DNA from 3 places in the Serratia ficaria genome. Region 2 is predicted to be linked to each of the others. Evidence: riboswitches for the same ligand, from Rfam matches in the RefSeq annotation. Region 2 holds a riboswitch; each other region holds the start of a gene.
The links. A riboswitch is a leader RNA that binds a small molecule or an ion and turns the genes downstream of it on or off. The one in region 2 is predicted to bind thiamine pyrophosphate.
Positions count from the first base shown of each region.

Region 1: it holds a riboswitch for thiamine pyrophosphate, as region 2 does, so the genes downstream of both, thiM (hydroxyethylthiazole kinase) here and thiC (phosphomethylpyrimidine synthase ThiC) in region 2, are expected to answer to the same signal.
Region 3: it holds a riboswitch for thiamine pyrophosphate, as region 2 does, so the genes downstream of both, tenA (thiaminase II) here and thiC (phosphomethylpyrimidine synthase ThiC) in region 2, are expected to answer to the same signal.

Region 1 is NZ_LT906479.1:3,910,555-3,918,416, forward strand. It holds gene srlE (PTS glucitol/sorbitol transporter subunit IIB) at 1-54, shown strand, start outside; gene srlB (PTS glucitol/sorbitol transporter subunit IIA) at 77-439, shown strand; gene srlD (sorbitol-6-phosphate dehydrogenase) at 450-1,229, shown strand; gene gutM (transcriptional regulator GutM) at 1,276-1,632, shown strand; gene srlR (glucitol operon DNA-binding transcriptional repressor SrlR) at 1,716-2,489, shown strand; gene gutQ (arabinose-5-phosphate isomerase GutQ) at 2,482-3,453, shown strand; gene CKW09_RS18475 (inhibitor of vertebrate lysozyme family protein) at 3,494-3,952, opposite strand; gene thiD (bifunctional hydroxymethylpyrimidine kinase/phosphomethylpyrimidine kinase) at 4,039-4,839, opposite strand; gene thiM (hydroxyethylthiazole kinase) at 4,836-5,630, opposite strand; TPP riboswitch at 5,666-5,757, opposite strand; gene CKW09_RS18490 (GNAT family N-acetyltransferase) at 5,831-6,256, shown strand; gene CKW09_RS18495 (MFS transporter) at 6,268-7,482, opposite strand; gene CKW09_RS18500 (winged helix-turn-helix transcriptional regulator) at 7,578-7,862, shown strand, end outside.
Region 2 is NZ_LT906479.1:293,458-301,319, forward strand. It holds gene thiH (2-iminoacetate synthase ThiH) at 53-1,186, opposite strand; gene CKW09_RS01345 (thiazole synthase) at 1,186-1,965, opposite strand; gene thiS (sulfur carrier protein ThiS) at 1,967-2,167, opposite strand; gene CKW09_RS01355 (HesA/MoeB/ThiF family protein) at 2,164-2,913, opposite strand; gene thiE (thiamine phosphate synthase) at 2,906-3,556, opposite strand; gene thiC (phosphomethylpyrimidine synthase ThiC) at 3,549-5,492, opposite strand; TPP riboswitch at 5,610-5,734, opposite strand; gene CKW09_RS01370 (Rsd/AlgQ family anti-sigma factor) at 5,774-6,277, opposite strand; gene nudC (NAD(+) diphosphatase) at 6,377-7,144, shown strand; gene hemE (uroporphyrinogen decarboxylase) at 7,183-7,862, shown strand, end outside.
Region 3 is NZ_LT906479.1:3,347,627-3,355,488, forward strand. It holds gene CKW09_RS15895 (ABC transporter permease) at 1-239, shown strand, start outside; gene CKW09_RS15900 (ABC transporter ATP-binding protein) at 236-1,312, shown strand; gene CKW09_RS15905 (inositol monophosphatase family protein) at 1,322-2,110, shown strand; gene gap (type I glyceraldehyde-3-phosphate dehydrogenase) at 2,163-3,173, opposite strand; gene CKW09_RS15915 (GlxA family transcriptional regulator) at 3,252-4,226, opposite strand; gene CKW09_RS15920 (SDR family NAD(P)-dependent oxidoreductase) at 4,267-5,001, opposite strand; gene CKW09_RS15925 (LLM class flavin-dependent oxidoreductase) at 5,028-6,050, opposite strand; TPP riboswitch at 6,210-6,312, shown strand; gene tenA (thiaminase II) at 6,375-7,055, shown strand; gene CKW09_RS15935 (ABC transporter ATP-binding protein) at 7,052-7,789, shown strand; gene CKW09_RS15940 (ABC transporter permease) at 7,786-7,862, shown strand, end outside.

The DNA of each region.
Region 1 (7,862 bases), 1.6 Mb from region 2:
GGCGCGCCGACGGTGCTGCTGGCCTGGGCCGCTTCGGCCTTCATTTACCAATAAGTTGCCTTGCAGGGAGAACCTCATGCACACCATTTTCCACACCACCATCACGCAGATCGGCGACTGCGCCCGCGATGCGCTGCAGGACGACATGCTGATCACCTTCCGTGAAGGCGCGCCGGCGGACATCGAAGCGTTCTGCTTTATCCACCGGCACGGCGCGACCACCGGCGAACTGCAGGCCGGCGGCGTGATGGAGCTGGCGCAGCGGCGCTACGCCATCACCGCCGTCGGCAGCGTCGCCACCCAGAACCTGCGTGAGCTGGGGCACGTCACCGTGCGCTTCGACGGTGAAAGCCAGGCCGAATTTCCGGGTTCGATCCACGTATCCGGCCCAACGCCGGCCGATATTCCGGTCGGCAGCACGCTGTCATTTATCGCATAAGGAGTAGAGCATGTCTGAAGTAGCTGTAGTGATTGGCGGCGGCCAAACGTTAGGCGCATTTTTATCTCACGGCCTGGCGCAAGCGGGCTACCGCGTGGCGGTGGCCGATTTGAACGCCGACAACGCCCACCGGGTGGCGCAGCAGATTAACGACGAATACGGCGCCGGCAGCGCCTGCGGCTTCCAGGCCGACGCCACCGATGAACGGAGCGTGATTGCGCTGGCGGCGGCGGTCGACCGGCAGTTCGGCCAAACCCATTTGCTGGTGTACAGCGCCGGCATCGCCAAGGCGGCGCCGATCACCGACTTTTTGCTGGGCGACTTCGACCGCTCGCTGCAGGTCAACCTGGTGGGTTATTTCCTCTGCGCCCGCGAGTTTTCCCGCCTGATGATCCGCGACGGCATCGCCGGGCGCATCATTCAAATCAACTCCAAATCCGGCAAAGTGGGCAGCAAGCACAATGCCGGCTACAGCGCGGCCAAGTTCGGCGGCGTGGGGCTGACGCAGTCGCTGGCGCTCGATCTGGCGGATTACGGCATCACCGTGCATTCGCTGATGCTCGGTAACCTGTTGAAGTCGCCGATGTTCCAGTCGCTGCTGCCGCAGTACGCGCAAAAGCTGGGCATCGAGCCGGACCAGGTCGAGAAATACTACACCGACAAAGTGCCGCTGAAGCGCGGCTGCGACTACCAGGACGTGCTGAATACCCTGCTGTTCTACGCCAGCGACAAGGCGTCGTATTGCACCGGTCAATCGATCAACATCACCGGCGGCCAGATAATGTTCTGACGCCCGCACCGCCCCCCGCACCTCAACGGGGGGCTACGGAGGCTTTATGACTCAAGCATTGATTCTCTTCGCGGTGCTGGCCTGGCTGCTGCAAATCGCCCTCGGCTGGTGGCAGCTGCGGCGCTTCAACCGCGCCTTCGATCGCCTGTGCCGGCTCGGCGCCGTCGGCGTGGGGCGCTCCGGCGGCCGTTTCCGCCCGCGGGTGGTGCTGGCGCTGGCCTTCGACGCCGATCGCCGGGTATGCGGCAGCATGCTGATGCGCGGCCTGACCATCTTCGCCCGGCCGCAGCCGCTGGCGCATCTGCACGGCCTGCATCAGCGGGATTTGCGCCCGGATGTGATCTTCCCCGAGGATCGCGCATGCCGGTCTGCACTATCGTTAGCGATTGCACCCAAATCATGATATTTTCACATTAAAAGACATTACCTTTCATATTGAATTATTCGCTGAGGGGAAATGCTCAACTCTTGTGAACGGGAATCGCGATGAAACCAAAGCAGCGGCAGGCCGCTATCCTTGAATATCTGCAGCGGCATGGCAAAACGGCAGTGGACGCCCTGGCCGAGCATTTCTCCACCACCGGCACCACCATTCGCAAGGACCTCACCCTGCTGGAAGACGAAGGTGAAGTGATCCGCACCTACGGCGGCGTGGTGCTCAGCCGCGACGACGGCGACCAGCCGATCGACCGAAAAACCCACATCAATACCGAAAAGAAACGCCAGATCGCCTATGCCGCCATCAAACTGATCGACGACGGCGATTCGCTGATCTTCGACGCCGGCAGCACGGTGCTGCAGATGGTGCCGCATCTGGCGCAGTTCAATAACATCACGGTGATGACCAACAGCCTGACCATCGTCAATGCGCTGGTGGAGCTGGATAACGATCAGACTATCCTGATGCCCGGCGGCACCTACCGCAAAAAATCGGCGTCGTTCCACGGCAGCCTGGCGGAGTCGGCCTTCCAGCAGTTCAGCTTCGACAAGCTGTTCATCGGCGCGGACGGCGTCGACCTCAACGCCGGCGTCACCACCTTCAACGAGGTGCACAACGTCAGCAAGGCGATGTGCGAGGCCGCCGGGCGCATTGTTTTGCTGGTGGATTCGTCGAAGTTCGGCCGCAAAAGCCCGAACGTGGTGTGCGATTTGGGCGCCGTCGACACGCTGATCACCGATAAAGACATCAATCCGGACTATCTCGCCGCATTGCAGGCAAAAGGCATCAATATCATTCTGGTAGGAGACCCCGATGAGTAACGCGAACGCCCTGATCACCTTCGCCCGCGAAACGCTGGAAATCGAGCTGACCGAAGCGCAGCGCCTGCTGGCGCGGCTGGACGACAACTTCGTCTGCGCCTGCGAACTGCTGCTGAACTGCCGCGGCAAGGCGGTGATTTCCGGCATCGGCAAATCCGGCCACATCGGCAAGAAGATCGCCGCTTCGCTGGCCAGCACCGGCACCCCGTCGTTCTTCGTTCACCCGGCGGAGGCGCTGCACGGCGATCTCGGCATGATCGGCGCCGACGATGTGGTGGTGTTTATCTCTTACTCCGGCCGCGCCAAAGAGCTGGATCTGATCCTGCCGCTGTTGGCGGAAAACGGCATTCCGGTGATCGCCATCACCGGCGGCAAAGAGTCGCCGCTGGCGCAGGGCGCAGCCTGCGTGCTGGACATCAGCGTGGAGCGCGAAGCCTGCCCGATGGGGCTGGCGCCCACCTCCAGCGCGGTGAATACCCTGATGATGGGCGACGCGCTGGCGATGGCGTTGATGCGCCAACGCGGTTTCAACGCCGAGGACTTTGCCCGCTCGCACCCGGGCGGCAGCCTGGGCGCACGCCTGCTGAACCGGGTGCATCACCTGATGCGCACCGGCGATCGCCTGCCGAAGGTCAGCGAAAGCGCCAACGTGATGGAGGCGATGCTGGAACTGAGCCGCACCGGGCTGGGGCTGGTGGCGGTATGTGATGCGCAGCGGAAGGTGGTGGGGGTATTTACCGACGGCGACCTGCGCCGCTGGCTGGTGAAGGGCAACAGCCTGCAGGATGCGCTGAGCCCGGCGATCACCCGCCCCGGCTACCGGCTGCCGGAACAGTGGCGCGCCGGCGAAGCGCTGGAGGCCCTGCACGAACAGCATATCAGCGCCGCGCCGGTGGTCGACCTGGAGGGCGTGCTGGTGGGCGCCATCAACCTGCACGATCTGCATCAGGCCGGCATCGGCTGACTCCCGGGCATGGGGCGCGGCGAACCGCGCCCCTGCGGGGTTACTTCCAGTCGGGATTATCCTCGAACTGTTTCTTCAGCAACGCCTTGATGTCATCGTTCGGCTTGCCGAGCCACTGATAGCGGGCGTATTTCTTCGGATGATCGATAGCCTCTGGCCGGTTTTCCACCTCGACGCGCACGCCCCAGGCCTGCGATTTGTCCTCTTTGAACGCCACGATCAAAAAGTTGTTGGCGCAGTCATGCGGCTTGCACAGGTTGCCCACCAGATAGTTCTGCCCCTGCCAGCTCAGGCTCTGCGCCGGCGTCGAGGTGCCGATGCCCTTGCGCGCCCAACCCGGCAGCCTGGCCTGCCCCTTCATCATATTCTGCCAGCTGGTTTGATAACCCGGCTGCTGGATCACGTCCGAGGTGGTGACGATCTGCTGGGCGAAGCCGCCCGCGCTGAAGCTGAGTAACGCGCCGAAAACGGCGCTGCGGAGTGCACGTTGTCCTGTCATGGCCCTTCTCCCTTGTTGAGTCCGATCACGCCCGGCGGCGGCCGGGCCTGGATCCAGTCAGACCACAACGACGGCGAAAAGTTGGATCACCACCAGGCGTGGAAATGATGCACCGGCCCGATGCCGTGCCCCACTTCCAGCGTATCCGCCTGCTGCAGCGCCTTTTGCAGATAGTCCTTGGCGGCGGCGACGGTCGCCGCCCAGTCATCGTGACGCGGGCGCAGCGCGGCCAACGCCGCCGACAGCGTGCAGCCGGTACCGTGCGTATGGCGAGTGGCGACGCGCGGCGCGGTAAAGCGTTGCTCCTGCCCGGCGGCAAACAGCCAGTCCGGGCTTTCGCTTTCGCTCAGGTGGCCGCCCTTCATCAGCACCGCCTGGCAGCCCATCGCCAGCAGCGCCCGCCCCTGCTCGCGCATCTGCCGCTCGTTTTCCGCCGGGGCGCACTCCAGCAACGCCGCCGCTTCAGGCAGGTTCGGCGTGATGATCGACACCAACGGCAGCAGCTCGCGACGGATCGAGTCCACCGCCTCCGGCGCCAGCAGCGGATCGCCGCTTTTCGCCAGCATCACGGTATCCAGCACCACAAACGCCGGCCGATAATGGCGCAGCCGCTCGGCCACCGCCTGCACGATCGCCGCGTTGGCCAACATGCCAATTTTGGCGCTGTCGATGCGCAGGTCGCTGAACACCGAATCCAGCTGGGCGGCAACGAACGCCGGTTCAATCTGGTAAACCGACTGCACGCCGCGGGTATTTTGCGCCACCAGCGCGGTGATCGCCGAGGCGCCGTACGCGCCCAGCGCCGAGAAGGTTTTCAGATCGGCCTGAATGCCGGCGCCGCCGCTGGGATCGGTGCCGGCGATGGTCAAAGCGTTGATGCGTTTCATTGCAGCTCCTCCGCGCGCAGGCGGTACAGCGCGTCGAGAAACGCCGGGGTAAAGCTGCCCGGCCCGGCGGCAGCGGCGGCAGCCAGGCCGCCGCAGTGCGCCATCACCCGGCAGGCGGTGGCGACGTTATCCAGCCGCTCGCCCGGCAGGCAGCAAAAGGCGGCAACCACCGCCGACAGCGCGCAGCCGGTACCCACCACCCGCGTCATCAGCGCATCGCCGCCGGCGACCGCCCACTCGCGCCGGCCGTCGGTAACGTAATCCACCGCGCCGGTCACCGCCACTATTGCGCCGCTGCTGCGCGCCAGCTCGCGTGCGGCGGGCAATGCGGCCAACGAATCGTCGGCGCTGTCCACCCCGCGGCCACTGGCCTGCAGGCCGCCGAGCGCCATGATCTCGGACGCGTTGCCCCTGATCGCCGCCGGTTTCTCATCCAGCAACCGTTTGGCGAACGCGGTGCGATAGGCCAGCCCGCCGACCGCCACCGGATCCAGCGCCCAGGGGGTACCCGCCCGGTTGGCGGCCGCCACCGCCGCCAGCATAGATTCGGCGCGCGGCGCATTGAGGGTGCCGATATTGATCAGCAAAGCGTCGGCCACTGCGCTGAACTGCGCCGCTTCGCTCGGCTCCACCACCATCGCCGGCGAAGCGCCGAGCGCCAGCAAGACGTTGGCCGTGAGCGATTGCACCACCTCGTTGGTCAGGCAGTGGATCAGCGGGGGTCGCTGTTTGAATTGGGTCAGACAGGCCGCGGCGCGGGCGCCGGGTAAAGCATCAGGTCGAGCGAGCATATTCCTCCCAACCGGCGTTCAAGAAGGCGGGTACCGGTTGGGCACCGAGACTTCCCTACGCTGGCATAATCCAGATCAGGTAATACGGGTAAAATCTCAGCCCTAACGGGCACCCCGAGTCAAGAACGCCATTATTGGGCTTGCCGCCGACGAGGTCAATCGCGCTATAGTAGTGGCAAAAAAAACAACCAGGAGACGCCATGCAAACAAGACCCTACCGGGAAGCCGATCGCCCGTTCCTGCGCACCCTGTACCTGGCGTCGCGCAAGGCGGCGTTTCCGTGGCGCAATACCGACGGTTACCGGCTGGAGGATTTCGATCGTGCGACGCTGGGCGAAGACATTTGGGTGGCGGAGGAGGACGGCAAGCTGCTGGGGTTCGTGTCGATTTACCGCGCCGACAACTTCATCCATAACCTGTATGTCGATCCCCTTTTGCCGCCGCGCGGCGTCGGCAGCGCCCTGCTGCAGGCGGCGGAGCGCACCTTCACCGCCACCGGCGCATTGAAATGCCTGGTGAAAAACGAAAAGGCGCTGACGTTCTATCGCAAGCACGGCTGGCGCATCATCTCGACCGGCAACGACGGCGACGAAGACTACTATCTGCTGCACTCTCCGGCCAAATAAGGGCGCCCCCGTTATGCGCGCCCGGGCATAAAACGCAGCGTCAGCCGCCAGAACAGCAGCGCGCTCAGGCTGACGCCGGCCCCCAGCCAGCACACGCCGCTCCAGCCGGCCCAGGCGTAGACGTGGGTGCTGGCGAAGGCACCCAACCCGCTGCCGACGGCGTAAAACAACATGTAACACCCCACCAGCCGGCTGTGAGACTGCGGATGGGCGCTGAAAATCATGCTCTGGTTCAGCACGTGGATCGCCTGCCCGGCCAGATCCAACAGTACGATGCCCGCCACCAGCCACGCCAGGCCGTGGTTCAACATGCCGAGCGGCAGCCAGGCCAGCGCCAACAGCAGCAGGCACACGCCGCTGGCCAGCTGCCCCAGCCCGCGGTCGGCAAGCTGCCCGGCGCGCATCGCCGCCAGCGCCCCTACCGCCCCCACCAGCCCGAACGCGCCCACCATCGAATGAGAAAAATTAAACGGCGGCCGGCTGAGCGGCAACACCAGCGCGCTCCAGAAAATGCTGAACGTGCCGAACATCAGCAGCGCCAGCATGCCGCGAATCTGCAGCGTGCGATCGCGCAGCAACAGCGTCAGCATCGAGCGCAGCAAGGCCGGATAGCCGAGCGTCGAAGGTGCCAGCTGCGGCGCGGGCAACAGGCGCGCCAGGATCGGCAACAGAACCAGCGTCACCCCGGCGGAGAAAAAGTACACCGTGCGCCAACCGCCGAGATCCGCCAGCGCGCCGGAAAGCGTGCGCGCCAGCAACAGCCCCAGCACCACGCCGCCCTGTGCGGCGCCGACCACCCGCCCGCGCTCATGCGGCGCCGCCAGCGTGGCGGCAAAGGCGATCAGCCCCTGGGTCATCGCGGTGCCCAGCAGCCCCACCAACAGCATCCCCGCCAGCAGCAGCACGCTGCCGTGCGACCAACCCACCGCCAGCAAGGCGGCAATCAACAGCAGCTGCTGGGCGGCCAACAGCCGGTGCCGATTAACCCGATCTCCCAGCGGCACCACCAGCAACAACGCCAGCGCGCAGCCGAGCTGGGTGGCGGCGATCACCATGCCCACCGCCGCCAGGCTGATGTTGAAATCCTCGGCAATGGCGTCCAGCAGCGGTTGGGCATAGTAGACGTTCGCCACGCTGAAGGCGCTGGCGCCGGCCAGCAGCAACACCAGCGAAGCAGGCAGCCGGTTTAACGCGGTACAGCCGGGCTCCAACGATTTATCGCTCATCGTTCGCTCCATTTTGGTTTCATTATTAAACCTAATGAACTTTACGCGCGGAGGTTTTATAATGCAACCAGATCTCGCTGCAGGAGTGGAAAGCCATGAAACGTAAAAGCCTGGAAGACGCGCAGTGCCCGGTGGCGCGCACGCTGGATGTGATTGGCGACTGGTGGTCGCTGCTGATTGTGCGCGACGCCTTCGACGGCGTGCGCCGCTTCAGCGAATTTCAGAAAGGGCTGGGGATGGCCAAGAACATTCTCTCTACCCGGCTGCGTACCCTGGTGGCGCACGGGGTGCTGGAGACGGTCCCGGCTTCGGATGGCAGCGCCTACCAGGAATATGCGCTGACGGCGAAAGGCCGCGCGCTGTTCCCGGTGATCGTCGGC
Region 2 (7,862 bases):
GCATTGCGCAGCCCGCCCATGGATTTTTCCGCAGCGCTGCAAGGTTTGCAGCTTATTGCGCGCCGCGCCCCAGATAACCGTCCCAGTCTTTCCACACCGGCTGCAGCCCGGCGTCGCTGATCGCCTGGGCAACCTGTTGCGGGCTGCGGCCGTCGTGCGGCTCGAATTGCTCCAGCTCCGGCGGCACGTCGTCGGCATAGCCGCCGGGCTGGGTCTTGGATCCGGCGCTGACGCTGTTGATCGCCACCGGGATCATGTGATCGCGGAAGAACGGCGACTCGCGGGTCGATAGCGAAAGCTCTACGTCCGGGGCGAACAGGCGGAAGGCGCAGATCAACTGCACCAGCTGCGGCTCACTCATGATCGACGCCGGTTCGATACCGCCGGCGCAGGGGCGCAGCCGCGGGAAGGAGATCGAATAGCGGCTCTGCCAATAGGTCTGTTGCAGATAGAACAGGTGCTCCGCCAACAGGTAGCAGTCGGTGCGCCAGCTGTTGGAAAGGCCGATCAACGCGCCCAGGCCGATCTTGTCGATCCCGGCGCGCCCCAAGCGATCGGGGGTGGCCAGCCGCCAGTAAAAGTCCTGTTTCTGGCCGCGCAGGTGGTGCTGCAGATAGGTGGCGGGATGATAGGTTTCCTGATACACCAGCACGCCGTCCAGCCCCAGCGTTTTCAGCTCGGCGTACTCCTCCTGCGCCAGCGGCTGCACCTCCATCATCAGCGAGCTGAAATGGCTGCGGATCGCCGGGATATGCCGGCGAAAATAGTCCATGCCGACCTTGCTCTGGTGCTCGCCGGTGACCAACAGCAGGTGCTCAAAGCCCAACGCCTTGATCGCCAGGCACTCACGTTCTATTTCCCCGGCGTCCAGCGTTTTGCGCTTGATGCGGTTGCTCATTGAGAAACCGCAGTAGGTGCAGTCGTTGGCGCACAGGTTGGACAGATACAGCGGTACGTAGAAGCTGACCACGTTGCCGAAACGCTGGCGGGTCAGCTGCTGTGCGCGCTGCGCCAATGGCTCCAGATAAGCGGCGGCGGCGGGGGAAATCAGCGCCATAAAATCGTCGCGCGTCAGCTTGTCCGCCTTCAGCGCATGCTCCACGTCGCGTGCGGTTTTGCTGTTGATGCGTAGCGAGATATCGTCCCAGTCCAGCTGCGCCAGGCGACTGCTGAAATCATCGGTCATCACTGCGCCTCCTCGGAGTGGGTGAGAAAAGCGGTCAGCGGGCTGGTGGCGGCGGCGCCGCGTTGGCTGCCGCCCAGCCCGGCCGCGCGCGCCAGCTCACCGGCCTCCAGCGCCAGGCGAAACGCCCGCGCCATCTGCACCGGATCGCGCGCCACGGCGATGGCGGTATTCACCAGCACCGCGTCGGCGCCCAGCTCCATCGCTTCCAGCGCGTGGCTCGGCGCGCCGATGCCGGCGTCGACCACCACCGGCACCCTGGCCTGTTCGATGATGATTTCGAGGAAATCGCGGGTGCGCAGGCCGCGGTTGGAGCCGATAGGCGCGCCGAGCGGCATCACCGCCGCGCAGCCCGCTTCTTCCAGCCGCTTGCACAGCACCGGATCGGCGCCGCAGTAGGGCAGCACCACAAAGCCGTCTTTCACCAGCGTTTCCGCCGCTTTCAGCGTCTCTATCGGGTCCGGCAGCAGGTATTTCACGTCGGGGTGGATCTCCAGCTTCACCCAGTGGGTGCCGAGCGCCTCGCGCGCCAGTCGGGCGGCGAACACCGCCTCGGCGGCGGTCTTGGCGCCGGAGGTGTTGGGCAGCAGGCGCACGCCCAGCTGCCGCAGCGGCGCCAGGATGGCGTCATTGCCGCCGCGCAAATCGACGCGCTTCATGGCCATGGTGACCAGCTGCGAGCCGGAAGCCTGCAGCGCCTCGAGCATCAGCGCCGGCGTGGCGAACTTGCCGGTGCCGGTAAACAGGCGGGAGGTAAAGGGAGTATCGGCGATTTTCAGCATGTCAGCCTCCGGCGATCGCTTGAAACAGCAGGATGTCATCGCCGTCTTGCACCAGATGGCTGGCCCAGTCGGCGCGCGGGATGATGGTTTGATTGATCGCCAGCGCGGTGCCCGGCTGGTGGCGTTCCAGCCGTTCGAGCAGGGCGGCGACGCTGAGCGGCGGCGCCAGCTCCAGCGGTTGGTCGTTGAGCCGGATCTTCATGCCGTTCCCCCGCATACCGGGCAGGCGCTGGCCTGGCTGAGCTGCAGGGTGCTCCAGCTTTGCTGCTTGCCGTCGAACAGGCGCAGTTTGCCGCTGAGCGCCGCAGGCATGCCGGCCAGCGTTTTGATGGCTTCCAGCGCCTGCAGGGTGCCTATCACCCCGACCACCGGGCCAAGCACGCCGGCGGTGCGGCAGTTGCGCTGCGGCTCGGTAAGCTCCGGATACAGGCAGGCGTAGCAGCCGTGCTCGTAGGGCGGTTCAATCATCAGCAATTGGCCGCTGAAGCCCACCGCGCTGCCGCTGATCAGCGGTTTGCCGGCCGCCACGCAGGCGGCGTTCACCGCGTGGCGGGTCGCCATGTTGTCGCAGCAGTCCAGCACCAGATCGGCGCGGGCGACGGCATCATGCAGCGATTGCCCCTGCAGCCGTTGTTCCAGTGCGATGGGCTCCACCAGGGGATTCAGCGCCTGCAATTGCTGCCGCGCCAGTGCGGCTTTGCTTTGGGCGGTATCGGCGCTGCGATACAGGATCTGGCGCTGCAGGTTGGTGACGTGCAGCCGATCGTCGTCGGCCAGCAGCAGCGTGCCGACGCCGGCGGCGGCCAGATACAGCGAAGCCGGAGACCCCAGACCGCCCAGGCCGACAATCAGCACCGTCGCGCGTTTGAGCTTTTCCTGGCCTTCCGGGCCCACGTCTTCCAGCAGCAGCTGGCGGCTGTAGCGCAGGAACTCTTGGTCGTTAAGCATCAGCCCGCCCCTCGCCCTCGATCAGCCGCAACAGTTCGGCGGTGGCCGCGCGCCAGTCCGGCGCCTGGGTGATGGCGCTCACCACCGCCACGCTGCCGACGCCGCACGCCAACACCGCCGGTACGCGATCGATGCCGATCCCGCCGATCGCCACCGTCGGGTAGTCCGCCAACCCGGCGAGGTGGCGCTTCAGCTCCGTCAGCCCCTGCGGCGCCGAAGGCATGTCTTTGGTTTGGGTCGGGAAGATATGCCCGAGGGCGATATAAGACGGTTTTACCGCGATGGCGCGCGCCAGTTCGGCGTCGTCATGGGTGGATACGCCCAGCCGCAGCCCGGCGCGGTGGATCGCCGCCAAATCGGTGGTATCCAGATCTTCCTGGCCGAGGTGTACGCCATAGGCGCCGTGTTTGACGGCCAGCCGCCAGTAATCGTTGATGAACAGCCGCGCATCGTATTGTCTGCCCAGCGCGATGGCGGCGACGATGTCTTCCTCCACCTGTTCGTCCGGCAGATCCTTGATGCGCAATTGGATTGTCTTGACGCCGGCGCCCAGCAGGCGGGCGATCCACTCGACGCTGTCGACCACCGGGTACAATCCCAGTCGGTGCGGGGTAGCGGGGAACGGGGTGGCGATATCAGTCATTGCGCATTTCCTCTTGCAGGTTGCCGGCGCTGTGGTAGAGCTCGCTGCCGCGCGAACGGAATTCGGCCGACATCTTTTCCATGCCGTTCAGCTGCACCTCTATCGGTTTGGCGGCCTCCTGGGCGGCGGCGTAGTCGCGCACCTCCTGCGAGATTTTCATCGAGCAGAATTTCGGTCCGCACATCGAGCAGAAGTGTGCGATTTTGCCGGACTCCTGCGGCAGGGTTTCGTCGTGGTAGGCGCGCGCGGTAGCCGGATCGAGCGCCAGGTTGAACTGATCTTCCCAGCGGAACTCGAAGCGCGCCTTGGACATGGCGTTGTCGCGGATCTGCGCGCCCGGGTGGCCCTTGGCCAGATCGGCGGCGTGGGCGGCGATCTTGTAGGTGATCAATCCCTGTTTGACGTCTTCCTTGTTCGGCAGGCCGAGATGCTCCTTCGGCGTGACGTAACACAGCATGGCGCAGCCGAACCAGCCGATCATCGCCGCGCCGATGCCGGAGGTGAAGTGGTCATAACCCGGTGCGATATCGGTGGTCAGCGGGCCGAGGGTATAGAACGGCGCTTCGTGGCAGTGCTCCAGCTCTTCGGTCATATTGCGGCGGATCATCTGCATCGGCACGTGGCCGGGGCCTTCGATCATCACCTGCACGTCGTATTCCCAGGCGATCTTGGTCAGTTCGCCCAGGGTGTGCAGCTCGGCGAACTGCGCTTCGTCGTTGGCGTCCTGAATCGAGCCTGGGCGCAGGCCGTCGCCGAGCGACAGCGAAACGTCATAGGCGGCGCAGATCTCGCAGATTTCGCGGAAGTGCTGATACAGGAAGTTTTCCTGATGGTGCGACAGGCACCACTTGGCCATGATCGAGCCGCCGCGCGAGACGATGCCGGTCAGGCGCCTGGCGGTCATCGGCACATAGCGCAGCAGCACGCCGGCGTGAATGGTGAAGTAGTCCACCCCTTGTTCCGCCTGTTCCAGCAGGGTATCGCGGAACATTTCCCAGGTCAGGTTCTCCGCCACGCCGTTGACCTTCTCCAGCGCCTGGTAGATAGGCACCGTGCCGATGGGCACCGGGCTGTTGCGCAGGATCCATTCGCGGGTTTCGTGGATATAGCGGCCGGTCGACAGGTCCATCACGGTATCCGCGCCCCAGCGGGTGGACCACACCAGCTTTTCCACTTCCTCTTCGATCGAGGAGGTCACCGCCGAGTTGCCGATGTTGGCGTTGACCTTCACCAGGAAGTTGCGGCCGATGATCATCGGTTCGGATTCCGGGTGGTTGATGTTGGCGGGGATGATGGCGCGCCCGGCGGCCACTTCCTGGCGCACGAATTCCGCCGTGATGTTGTCCGGCAGGTTGGCGCCCCAGCTTTGGCCCGGATGCTGCTGGCGCAGGACCTCGCCGCGGATGCGCTGGCGCCCCATGTTTTCACGGATGGCGATAAACTCCATCTCCGGGGTGACGATGCCGGCGCGGGCGTAGTGCAACTGGGTCACGCACTTGCCCGGTTGCGCCTTGCGCGGCAGCGGCAGGCGTTCGAAGCGCAGGTGATCCAAGCCTTCATCCGCCAGGCGCTGCTGGGTGAAACCGGAACTGACGCCGCTCAGTACCGCGGTATCGCCGCGTTCTTCGATCCAGCCGGCGCGCAGCCTGGCCAGGCCGGCATGCACGTCGAGCCGCGCCTGCGGATCGCCGTAGGGGCCGGCGGTGTCGTACACCGGGATGGCTTCGTTCTGTTCGTACTGCGGGTTGTCCTTGCCGCCGCCGACCAGCGTCGGGCTGAGCTGAATTTCGCGCATCGGCACCTGCACATCGCTGCGCGAACCCTGCAGATAGATACGGCGTGAGCTGGGGAAGGCCACCCCCTGCAGGCTGTCGATAAACTGTTGGGCAGCTTCGCGTTGCTCTTTACGGGCACGAGGTTTCTTAACGTTAGACATAGCAAGTTCCTACCAGTGTGTTGGGTTGGGAAAGTTGCTTGTCTGGAGCTCGGAGGGAGTAATGATGCTGGCCGATAGGATCGGATCATCCCGAATGGGGAGAAATCCTGCCTATGGCGATAGATTACTCTTGTTCCCTTCGCGGGTATTAACCCGATCAGGTTCCGCGGATCCCGAATTAACGGTCTCAGCCTGGCCAATTTGTTGAACAAATCAGGCGCTAGGCACTCCGACAAGATGCCCTCCAGTATAGGAGGGATAATAAAAAAGACTACAAAATTCTAACGCGCCTGATCAAGCGCCTTATCCGACAGCGGCGGCTGCGAGGCTTCCGCCGCCAGCTGGATCAGCTTGTCTTCCAGGGTAAAGCGCGCCGCCAGCGTCTCGCCGATATCCGACAGCGCCTGGTGGAACTCCAGACACACGTCTTGATCGATATCCACTTCGGTATAGCGGTCGTGAAAGGCCATGACCTGCTCGGTATTGGCCCAGAGTTTGGGGTAGATGTTTACCGACAGAGACATTTTTGGGCTGGCAGCGCCTTCCACTTGTTTGATAATTCTGTCATAGATATGGAAATGCGCGGCTGAGAGATAATCCACCAGATTATGGCAAAAGTTCTCCAGCGCTTTTTCATTCAGCGGCGTATGCTTTTCTTTATTCGGTTTGAGGCCCACCAGGGTGCAGTAGGCGACCAGCAATTGCTTGCGGGCCTGAAGCCATTGATCAACTAATTCATTACTACCACCAAGGCGCTGAGTCAGGCTTTCCAAACGGTTGAGCATGTTTGACTCCGTAAGTAATAAAAAGTAACAGTAAGTTATTAAAATGTAACAAGGCCGATTTGTAGAGTGCCAGTGAAGCTGAGGTTGTGCAACAACGATATGGAACTTGCATTAACGGGTAATGAAAATGGCTGGTGGATAGTCAGCCATGAAAGCAAACTTTGGTTACCGAACGGTGAACTGCCGTTCGGTTCGGCCGCCTCTTTTTCCCTGCAGGGTAAAATGGCGCGCGCCATCGGCGAGTGGGGCGGCGCGCCGGTATGGCTGGTGCGCCATGCGATGCCGCGCGACATGGGCTCGGTGCGGCAGCTGCTCGAACTGGATCGCGGTTTGTTCCAGCTCGCCGGGCGCGGCGTGCAGCTGGCGGATTTCTACCGCTCCCATCGCTATTGCGGCTACTGCGGCCATGAGATGCACTTCAGCCGCAGCGAAAGCGCCTGCCTGTGCGGAAATTGCCGCGAGCGCTACTACCCGCAGATTGCCCCCTGCGTGATCGTCGCCATTCGGCGCGACGACCAGATCCTGCTGGCGCAGCACGTGCGCCATCGCGGCGGCATCCATACGGTGCTGGCCGGTTTTGTCGAGGTGGGCGAGACGCTGGAACAGGCGGCGGCGCGTGAAGTGATGGAAGAAAGCAATATCGAAATCAAAAACCTGCGCTATGTCACCTCCCAACCCTGGCCGTTCCCGCACTCGCTGATGATGGCGTTTATGGCCGACTATCATCAGGGCGAGATCCGCCACGATCCCAAGGAACTGCTCAACGCCGGCTGGTACCGTTACGATCGCTTGCCGCTGTTGCCGCCGCCCGGCACCGTGGCGCGCCGGCTGATTGAGGACACCGTGGCGCTGTGCCGGGCAGAATAATGTACAATGACCGGCAGATTATTAAGGGAGCCCCATAAATGAATGAGTTGAAGAACGATCGCTACCTGCGCGCGCTGCTGCGCCAGCCGGTGGATGTGACCCCGGTATGGATGATGCGTCAGGCCGGTCGTTATTTACCGGAATACAAGGCGACCCGCGCCCAGGCCGGTGATTTCATGTCGCTGTGCAAAAACGCGGAGCTGGCCTGCGAGGTGACGCTGCAGCCGCTGCGCCGCTATGCGCTGGACGCCGCCATCCTGTTCTCCGATATTCTCACCATTCCCGACGCCATGGGGCTTGGCCTGTATTTCGAAGCCGGCGAAGGCCCGCGTTTCTCTTCGCCTATCGTCAGCCGCGCCGACGTAGACAAGCTGCCGCTGTTCGATCCGGAGGTCGAGCTGGGCTACGTGATGAACGCGGTGCGCACCATTCGCCGCGAGCTGAAGGGCGAAGTGCCGTTGATCGGTTTCTCCGGCAGCCCCTGGACGCTGGCGACCTATATGGTGGAGGGCGGCAGCAGCAAGGCCTTCACCAAGCTGAAGAAGATGATGTACGCCGAGCCGGCCACGCTGCACCTGCTGCTGGACAAGCTGGCGGACAGCGTGATCCTGTATCTCAACGCCCAGATCAAGGCCGGCGCGCAGTCGGTGATGGTGTTCGATACCTGGGGCGGCGTATTGACCGGCCGCGATTACCGCGAGTTCTCGCTGCATTACAT
Region 3 (7,862 bases), 2.2 Mb from region 2:
CGGTGATCTTCCTGGTCAGCGCCCAGTACAACATGGCCACCTCGTATATCGTCGGGTTGGTCGAAAACGGCGAGTACGGCGTGGCCATCGCCTACTCTTCGGTGCTTATCGTGGTGATGCTGGCGGTGATCCTCACCTTTCAGCTGTTGGTCGGCGAACGCCGCCTGCGCCGCGCCGTCCGTGTCGCCACGCCGCCGGTCTCGCCCCCGTCGGCCCTACATCAGGAGAATGCCGCATGACTGCCATTCGTTCCGGCTCGGTGGTGTTTGAAAACGTCACCAAACAATTCGCCGACTTCATCGCCCTGCCCGGTCTGTCACTCAGCGTCGAACCGGGTACGCTGGTAACCTTGCTCGGCCCTTCCGGCTGCGGCAAAACCACCACGCTGCGCCTGCTGGCCGGCCTGGAGCACCCAACGTCGGGGCGCATCCTGATTGGCGGCAAGGAGGTTACGCATTTGCCCGCCAACGAACGCGACGTCGCGATGGTGTTCCAGTCCTACGCGCTGTTCCCGCACATGAACGCGCTGGACAACGTGATGTACGGCCTGCTGGCCAGCGGCCTGTCGCGCAAGGAGGCCCAGGCCCGGGCGCATGACGGCCTCAAGCTGGTCGGGCTGGAAAACATGGGCCGGCGCCTGCCCGCGGAGCTGTCCGGCGGCCAACAGCAGCGCATCGCCGTGGCGCGCGCGCTGGTGCTGGAGCCGCAGGTGCTGCTGCTCGATGAGCCTCTGTCCAACCTTGACGAGCGGCTGCGCCGCCGCGTGCGTACCGAAATCCGCGAATTGCAGCAGCGCCTCGGCTTTACCGCCGTGTACGTGACTCACGATCAAGAAGAGGCTCTGGCGGTCTCCGATAAAATTATCGTCATGAAAGAAGGGCATATTGCTCAGCAGGGCGCACCCCAGGAGCTTTACCACTCCCCGGCTTCGGTGTTTATCGCCGATTTTATGGGCGAGGCCAATATTCTGCCCTGCGACATCGAACGGGTGGAGAATGGCGAGGCGCTGATCACCCTCGGCAGCCGCCAATACCGGGTGCCGGGTGCGCAGGCTCGCCCCGGCGCGGCGCAGCTCTCGGTGCGCCCGCAGTTTATCACCCTGCAGGCCGGGCACAGCGGCGCCCTGAACGGCGAAGTGACCCACAGCACCTGGCTGGGCGACCATATCGAATATGAAGTGAAGACCGAGCTCGGCGCGCTGTTTATCGTCGACGTGCAGATGGAACGCCAACTGCCGCCGGCCACCCGCGTGGCCGTGGATTTCAAATCTCAGGGGCTGGCGCTGATCGCCCGGCCATCCGCAACGCGTTAAGGACCTTATATGAACCCACAGATTTCCCAGCGGCTGACGCTGGCCGAGCAGGCGGCGCGCGAAGCGGGCGCCAAAGCGCTGGACTACTTCAACCGCCGCGAAAGCCTGGTGATTGAAACCAAGCGCGATGCGCAGGATGTGGTCTCGATCGCCGACCGCGAAGTCGAATTGCTGATCCGCGCACAGATCGCCGGGCGCTTTCCGGACGACGGGTTTCTCGGGGAAGAGTTTGGCCTGCAGGCCGGCGATTCCGATTACACCTGGGTAGTCGATCCGATCGACGGCACCAGCCCCTTCGTAAACGGCATGCCGAACTGGTGCGTGTCCATCGCCGTCATTCATCAGGGCCAGCCGGTCATCGGCGCGATCGTCGCCCCCTGCCAGCAGGAATGCTTTATCGCGGCGCGCGGCGCAGGCGCCACGCTCAATGGCAAACCGCTGCGGGTGGATCCGACGCGCACCATGCAAAATCACGTCACCGGCTTCGGCGCCAACAGCCATGTCCCCCCCGAGCGCGTCGGTGAGATTGCCGCCGGGATCACCGCGGCGGGCGGCAACTTCTTCCGCAACGGTTCCGGCGCCATGATGCTGGCCTGGGTGGCCGCAGGCCGGCTGGTCGGCTACTACGAACCCTATATGCACGCCTGGGATTGTCTGGCGGGATATTGCCTGGTCAACGAGGCCGGCGGCTGGACGCACCCGTTCAACACCGCCGGTGATCATCTGCTGCGCGGCGCGCCGGTGCTGGCGGTGGCCCCGGGGGCCAGAGAGGCGTTAACGCAAATCGCGCAGTTGTGATCTGCGCCTGAATGCGTCACCCGGTTTGCGCCGGGTGACGTTAGCTGGGCGGTTACAGCCCGCGTTTTTCCATCAGCACCGCCAGATCGACCAGACGGTTCGAGAACCCCCACTCGTTGTCATACCACGCCAGGATCTTGACCAGCTTGCCGCCGATGACCAGGGTAGACAGCCCGTCGATAATCGATGAGCGCGGGTCGCCTTTATAGTCGCTCGACACCAGGGGCTCATCGCTGTAGCCGAGGATCCCCCTCAGCGGGCCAGACTCCGCGGCCCGGCGGAACGCGGCGTTGATCTCGTCCGCGCTCGCTTCGCGTTTCAGCGTGACCGTCAAATCAACGATCGACACCACCGGCACCGGCACCCGCAGCGAATAACCGGTCAGGCGGCCGTCCAGTTCCGGGATCACCTTGCCGAGCGCCCTGGCCGCGCCGCTGGAATAAGGCACTATCGACAGCGCCGCCGCCCGGGCGCCGCGCAGATCCTTTTCCGGCTGATCGTGCAGCGCCTGGCTGTTGGTGTAGGCATGGGTGGTGTTCATCAGGCCGTATTCGATGCCGAAGGTCTGATGCAGCACCTGCGCGGCGGGCGCCAGCCCGTTGGTGGTGCAGCTGCCGTTGCTGACCACCCGATGCCGGGCCGGATCGTATTGGCCGTCATTGACGCCCATCACGAGGGTGATGTCGTCGTTTTTGGCCGGAGCCGAGATAATCACCCGCCTGGCGCCGCCTTTGGTGATATGCACTTCGGCCTGGGCCTTATCGGTAAAGAAGCCGGTGGCCTCGATCACGACCTCGACGCCAACGCTGCTCCAGGGAATGGCGCCGGGATCCCGCTCGGAGAACACGCGAATCGGCCGGCCATCGAGCAGCAGCTGATTCTCACCGGCCGCTACGTCGGCGGCCAGCGTGCCCGACAGCGAATCGTACTTCAGCAAGTGCGCCAGCGTTTTGCTGTCCGTCAAATCGTTGATCGCCACCACCTCGAAATCGTCGCGCCCCAGCGCCGCGCGCAACACGTTGCGCCCGATCCTGCCGAATCCATTGATGCCTACTTTGACCATGATCTGCTCCTCCGTTATTGGCTCTGAGGTAAACTTAGCCCGGAGCGCGGGTGGCGTAAATGACGTTTTTAGATCTATTTACGCCAAATTGCGGCTATGAAAACGCTGGCGATATTCGCTGGGGGTGAGCTGCAGGTTTCTTTCAAATACCCGCCGCAGGTTGAGGCCGTTGCCGAAGCCGGTGGTCGCCGCGATGCGTTCGATGCTTTCCGCACTCTGTTCCAGGCGCTGTCTGGCGCTGTGCAAGCGCCCCTCCTCAACAAACCTGGCGGGCGAAATGCCGGTTTCCCGGGTGAACACTCGGGTAAAGTTGCGCGGGCTCATCGCCACCCGCTCGGCCAGTTTTTCAACGGAAAGATCGTCGGTGAGATTTTCCAGGATCCAGCATTGCAGATCGCGGATCGGGCCGGGCGTTTTCGCCTGGTTCAACGGGTAGCGGCTGAACTGCGACTGGCCGCCGGGCCGCCGCAGGAACATCACCAGATCCTGCGCCACTTCGCGGGCCTGAATAAAGCCGTAGTCGTCTTCTATCAGCGCCAGCGTGAGGTCGAAACCGGAGCTGACGCCGCCGGAGCTCCAGACCTGCCCATCCTGGACATAAATCGGGCCGTTTTCGACGCTCACCTGCGGGAAGCGGGACTGCAGGGTCTCCAGCAATCGCCAGTGGGTGGTCGCCCGGCGGCCGTCGAGCAAACCGGCCTCGGCGAGCAGCAGGGCGCCGCCGCAAACGGAGGCGATACGCCGAGCGTTGGGCGCGGCGCGCCGCAGCCACTCCGCGACCAACGCCCCTTCTTCCTCGTTCGCCCCCCGGCCGGTCACCACTATGGTGTCGCGTTCCCGTTCGGGGTCAAGATCGCACAGGCGATGGTCGGCCAAGAGGTTCAGGCCGGACGAGCCGTGCACCACCCGATGGGACTGCGTGGTGGCCACCGCGACCTGATACAGCGGCGCATCGGCGGGCCGCAAGCGGTTGGCCTGCATCAGAATGTCGGCGATGCCCGCCGATTCGAACAGCATGCCCCCTTCGGGGACGATAATCAGAAATGTATGCATGTCCTTAAAATACAAAATGAGCAAAATAAGTCAATGCCGCTCAGGGCATCGCCAGCGTTACGCCGGTCACCCGTTCAAGCTTCGCCAGCAAGGCGTCCTGAAAAGCCGGATCGCGCGTGGCGGCGTGCGGCGCCAGGCGGCGCTGGTGATGCCAATAGCCGCCGGAAACCCGGGCCTGCGCATCTTCGCTGCCGACCAGCCACTCCTGCGTCAGGTGGCCCAGGCGTAAATCGCCGGGGGCGTTTTCGCCGCCCATCCGGGTCGGCACCCAGCCGGGATCGACGGCGCTACCGATCACCTCCGGCCAACGGCGCGCCACCGCCGCGGCAAGCGCCGTCACCAACAGTTTGCTGTCCGAATAGGGCATCGGCTGGTTTCCGCGCCAGTCCACCGCGTCGAGCGCGGCGCGGCCGTCGAAATGCATGCTGCTGCTCAAATACACCAAACGCGCCGGCCGGGCGATCAGCGCCGTCAACAGATAAGGCGCGATGACGTTCACCGCCAGCACCTGCGGCCCGCTGAAGACGCCGGCATTGTGAATCACCGCGTCCGGGCGGCCGATCCGGTTCACCTGCCCGGCCAAGGCTTGGGTTTGCTGCAGGTCAGACAAATCGCCGGTCACCGCCAGCGCACCGCGATCCAGCAGAGCGCGCATGCCGTGGAGCCGGCCAGGCTCACGCGCATGAACGATCACCTGATGCCCCTCGGCCAGCAAGGTTTCCGCCGCCGCGCGGCCCAGCCCGTCCGCCGAACCGGTAATGAAAATACGTGACATGGCTACCTCCCGTTATTGTTGCGCCATCAGCGCCAGCCCAACGCCGGCGCGACCTGGGTCAGGATCGCTTCGATAACGTGCGCGTTGTAGTCGACCCCCAGCTGGTTCGGTACGGTCAGCAGCAGCGTGTCGGCCTCGGCAATCGCCTCGTCCTGCGCCAGCTGTTCGATCAACTGCTCCGGCTCGGCGGCATAGCTGCGGCCAAAAATCGCCCGGGTTTGCTGGTCGATATAGCCCACCTGATCGCCTTCCTTGCCGCTGCCGCCGAAATAATTGCGGTCCCGCTGGTCCATCAGCGCAAAGATGCTGCGGCTGACCGACACCCGCGGCTCGCGCACATGGCCGGCCTCTTGCCAGGCGGCGCGGTAGGCGCGGATCTGGCTGGCCTGCTGCACATGGAAGGGTTCGCCGGTCTCGTCGTTCTTCAGCGTGGAGCTTTGCAGGTTCATGCCCAGTTTGGCCGCCCACACCGCGGTGGCGTTGGAACTGGCCCCCCACCAAATGCGATCGCGCAACCCGGCGGAAAACGGCTCGGGGCGCAGCAGGCCCGGCGGATTGGGGAACATCGGCTGCGGATTGGGCTCGGCAAAGCCTTCGCCGCGCAGGGCTTCGAGCAGCACCTCGGTATGGCGGCGAGCCATGTCGGCCTCGGTTTCGCCCTCGGCCGGCGTGTAGCCGAAATAGCGCCAGCCGTCGATCACCTGCTCCGGCGAGCCGCGGCTGATGCCGAGCTGCAAACGCCCGCCGGATATCAGATCGGCGGCGCCGGCGTCCTCGACCATATACAGCGGGTTTTCATAGCGCATGTCGATCACGCCGGTGCCGATCTCAATGCGGCGAGTTTTGGCGCCGATGGCGGCCAGCAGCGGGAACGGCGAGCCAAGCTGGCGTGCAAAGTGGTGCACGCGGAAGTAGGCGCCGTCCGCCCCCAAATCTTCCGCGGCCACCGCCAGATCGATGGACTGCAGCAGCGCATCCGCCGCCGAACGGGTGCCCGACTGAGCGGAAGGCGCCCAATGGCCGAAAGAGAGAAAGCCGATCTTCTTCATGGGGTGTGTCCTCAGATTCAACGTAGCGGGATTACAGTGACAAAAATACCGCCGCCTGTGCCAGAAAAATCGCCCCCAATCGCACTAAACGAACCGATTTCCGCCGCCGCCGCGCCCTGCGGCCGGGCATTGTAATCAAAAAATAAATGTCGTATAACAGGCACCTCCGAGGGGTGTCCTGTTATGGGCTGAGATGGCGCAAGCCGAACCCTTTGAACCTGATCTGGGTCATGCCAGCGAAGGGACGGGTCGGCAATAACGCCTTCGCTCATTGCCTGTTCATACCTCAGCGCGCCCGGATCTCCACTCACTTATGGAGGTCCCATGTATACCACCATGTTCGAAACCGGCCTTTACGGACGGCTGCGCCAACAGGCCGGCGGTCACTGGCAGGACTACGTCGCTCATCCCTTTATTCGACAGCTGGCCGCCGGCACCTTGCCCGAGCCCGCTTTCCGCCGCTATCTGACCCAGGACTACCTGTTCCTGATCCACTTCGCCCGCGCCTACGCGTTGCTGGTCAGCAAGCTGCGCACCCTGCCGGAAATGCGCGCCGCCGCCGCCTCGCTCAACGCCATCGTCGCCGAACTGCCGCTGCACCTGGCCTACTGCGCCGGCTGGGGGCTGGACGAGGGTGAAATCGCCGCCCAGCCCGAAGCGCCAGAAACCATGAACTACACCCGCTACGTGCTGGACATCGGCCACGCCGGCGATGCGCTGGAGCTGCTGGCCGCCCTGCTGCCCTGCGTCGCCGGCTATGCCGAAATCGGCCTGCGGCTGCTGAACGATCCCGCCACCCGGATGGAGGGCAATCCCTACGCCTCCTGGATCAAAAATTATGGCGATCCGGGTTACTTGGCCGGGGTGCGGGCCGCCATCGAGCTGCTGGAAAACGTCGGCCGCCAGCGCGGCGCCGAGAGCCGCTTCGCCGAGCTGGCGCAGATTTTCACCACCGCCACCCGGCTGGAGTCGGCGTTCTGGCAGATGGGGCTGAACGCCTCATGACGCCCCGCCAGCCACCCGGCATCGAGGTCCGGGATTTAACCCTGCGCTTTGGCGATCGGGTGATTTTCGAACGGCTCAGCTTCACGATCGACGGCGGCAGCTTCGTCGCCCTGCTCGGTGCCAGCGGCGCCGGCAAAACCAGCCTGCTGAAGATCATCGCCGGGCTGGCTCAGGCCACCTCGGGTAGCGTCTGCGGCAGCGACGGCCTGCCGATCGCCGGGCGCATCGCCTATATGGGGCAAAAAGACCTGCTCTATCCCTGGCTGACCATCGATGAAAACATCACGCTCGGCTCACGGCTGCGCGGGGAGAAAGCCGATCGCCCATGGGCGGCCCACCTGCTCGAGCGGGTCGGGCTGAGCGGCTATGGCGGCGCCCTGCCCGCCGCGCTGTCCGGCGGCATGCGTCAGCGCGCCGCCATCGCGCGTACCCTGTACGAGCGCCGGCCGATCGTGCTGATGGACGAGCCGTTCTCGGCGCTGGACGCCATTACCCGCGCCACTATTCAGACGCTGGCGGCCGAGCTGCTGGCGCAGAACACCGTGCTGCTGATCACCCACGATCCGATGGAGGCCTGCCGCCTGAGCCACCGCCTGCTGGTGCTGGCGAACTCGCCGAGCGGCATCGACGATAACCACCCGATCGGCGGGCAACCGCCGCGTGCGCCGGACGATCCGCACCTGCTGAAAAGCCAGGCGGAACTGTTGCGGCAGTTGGTGAGGGCGGCGCAATGAAACCGCAGACAGAAAGCGGCCTGAGCCGCCTGCGCCGCGGCCTGACGGTGTTCGCCGGGCTGCTGCTGCTGTG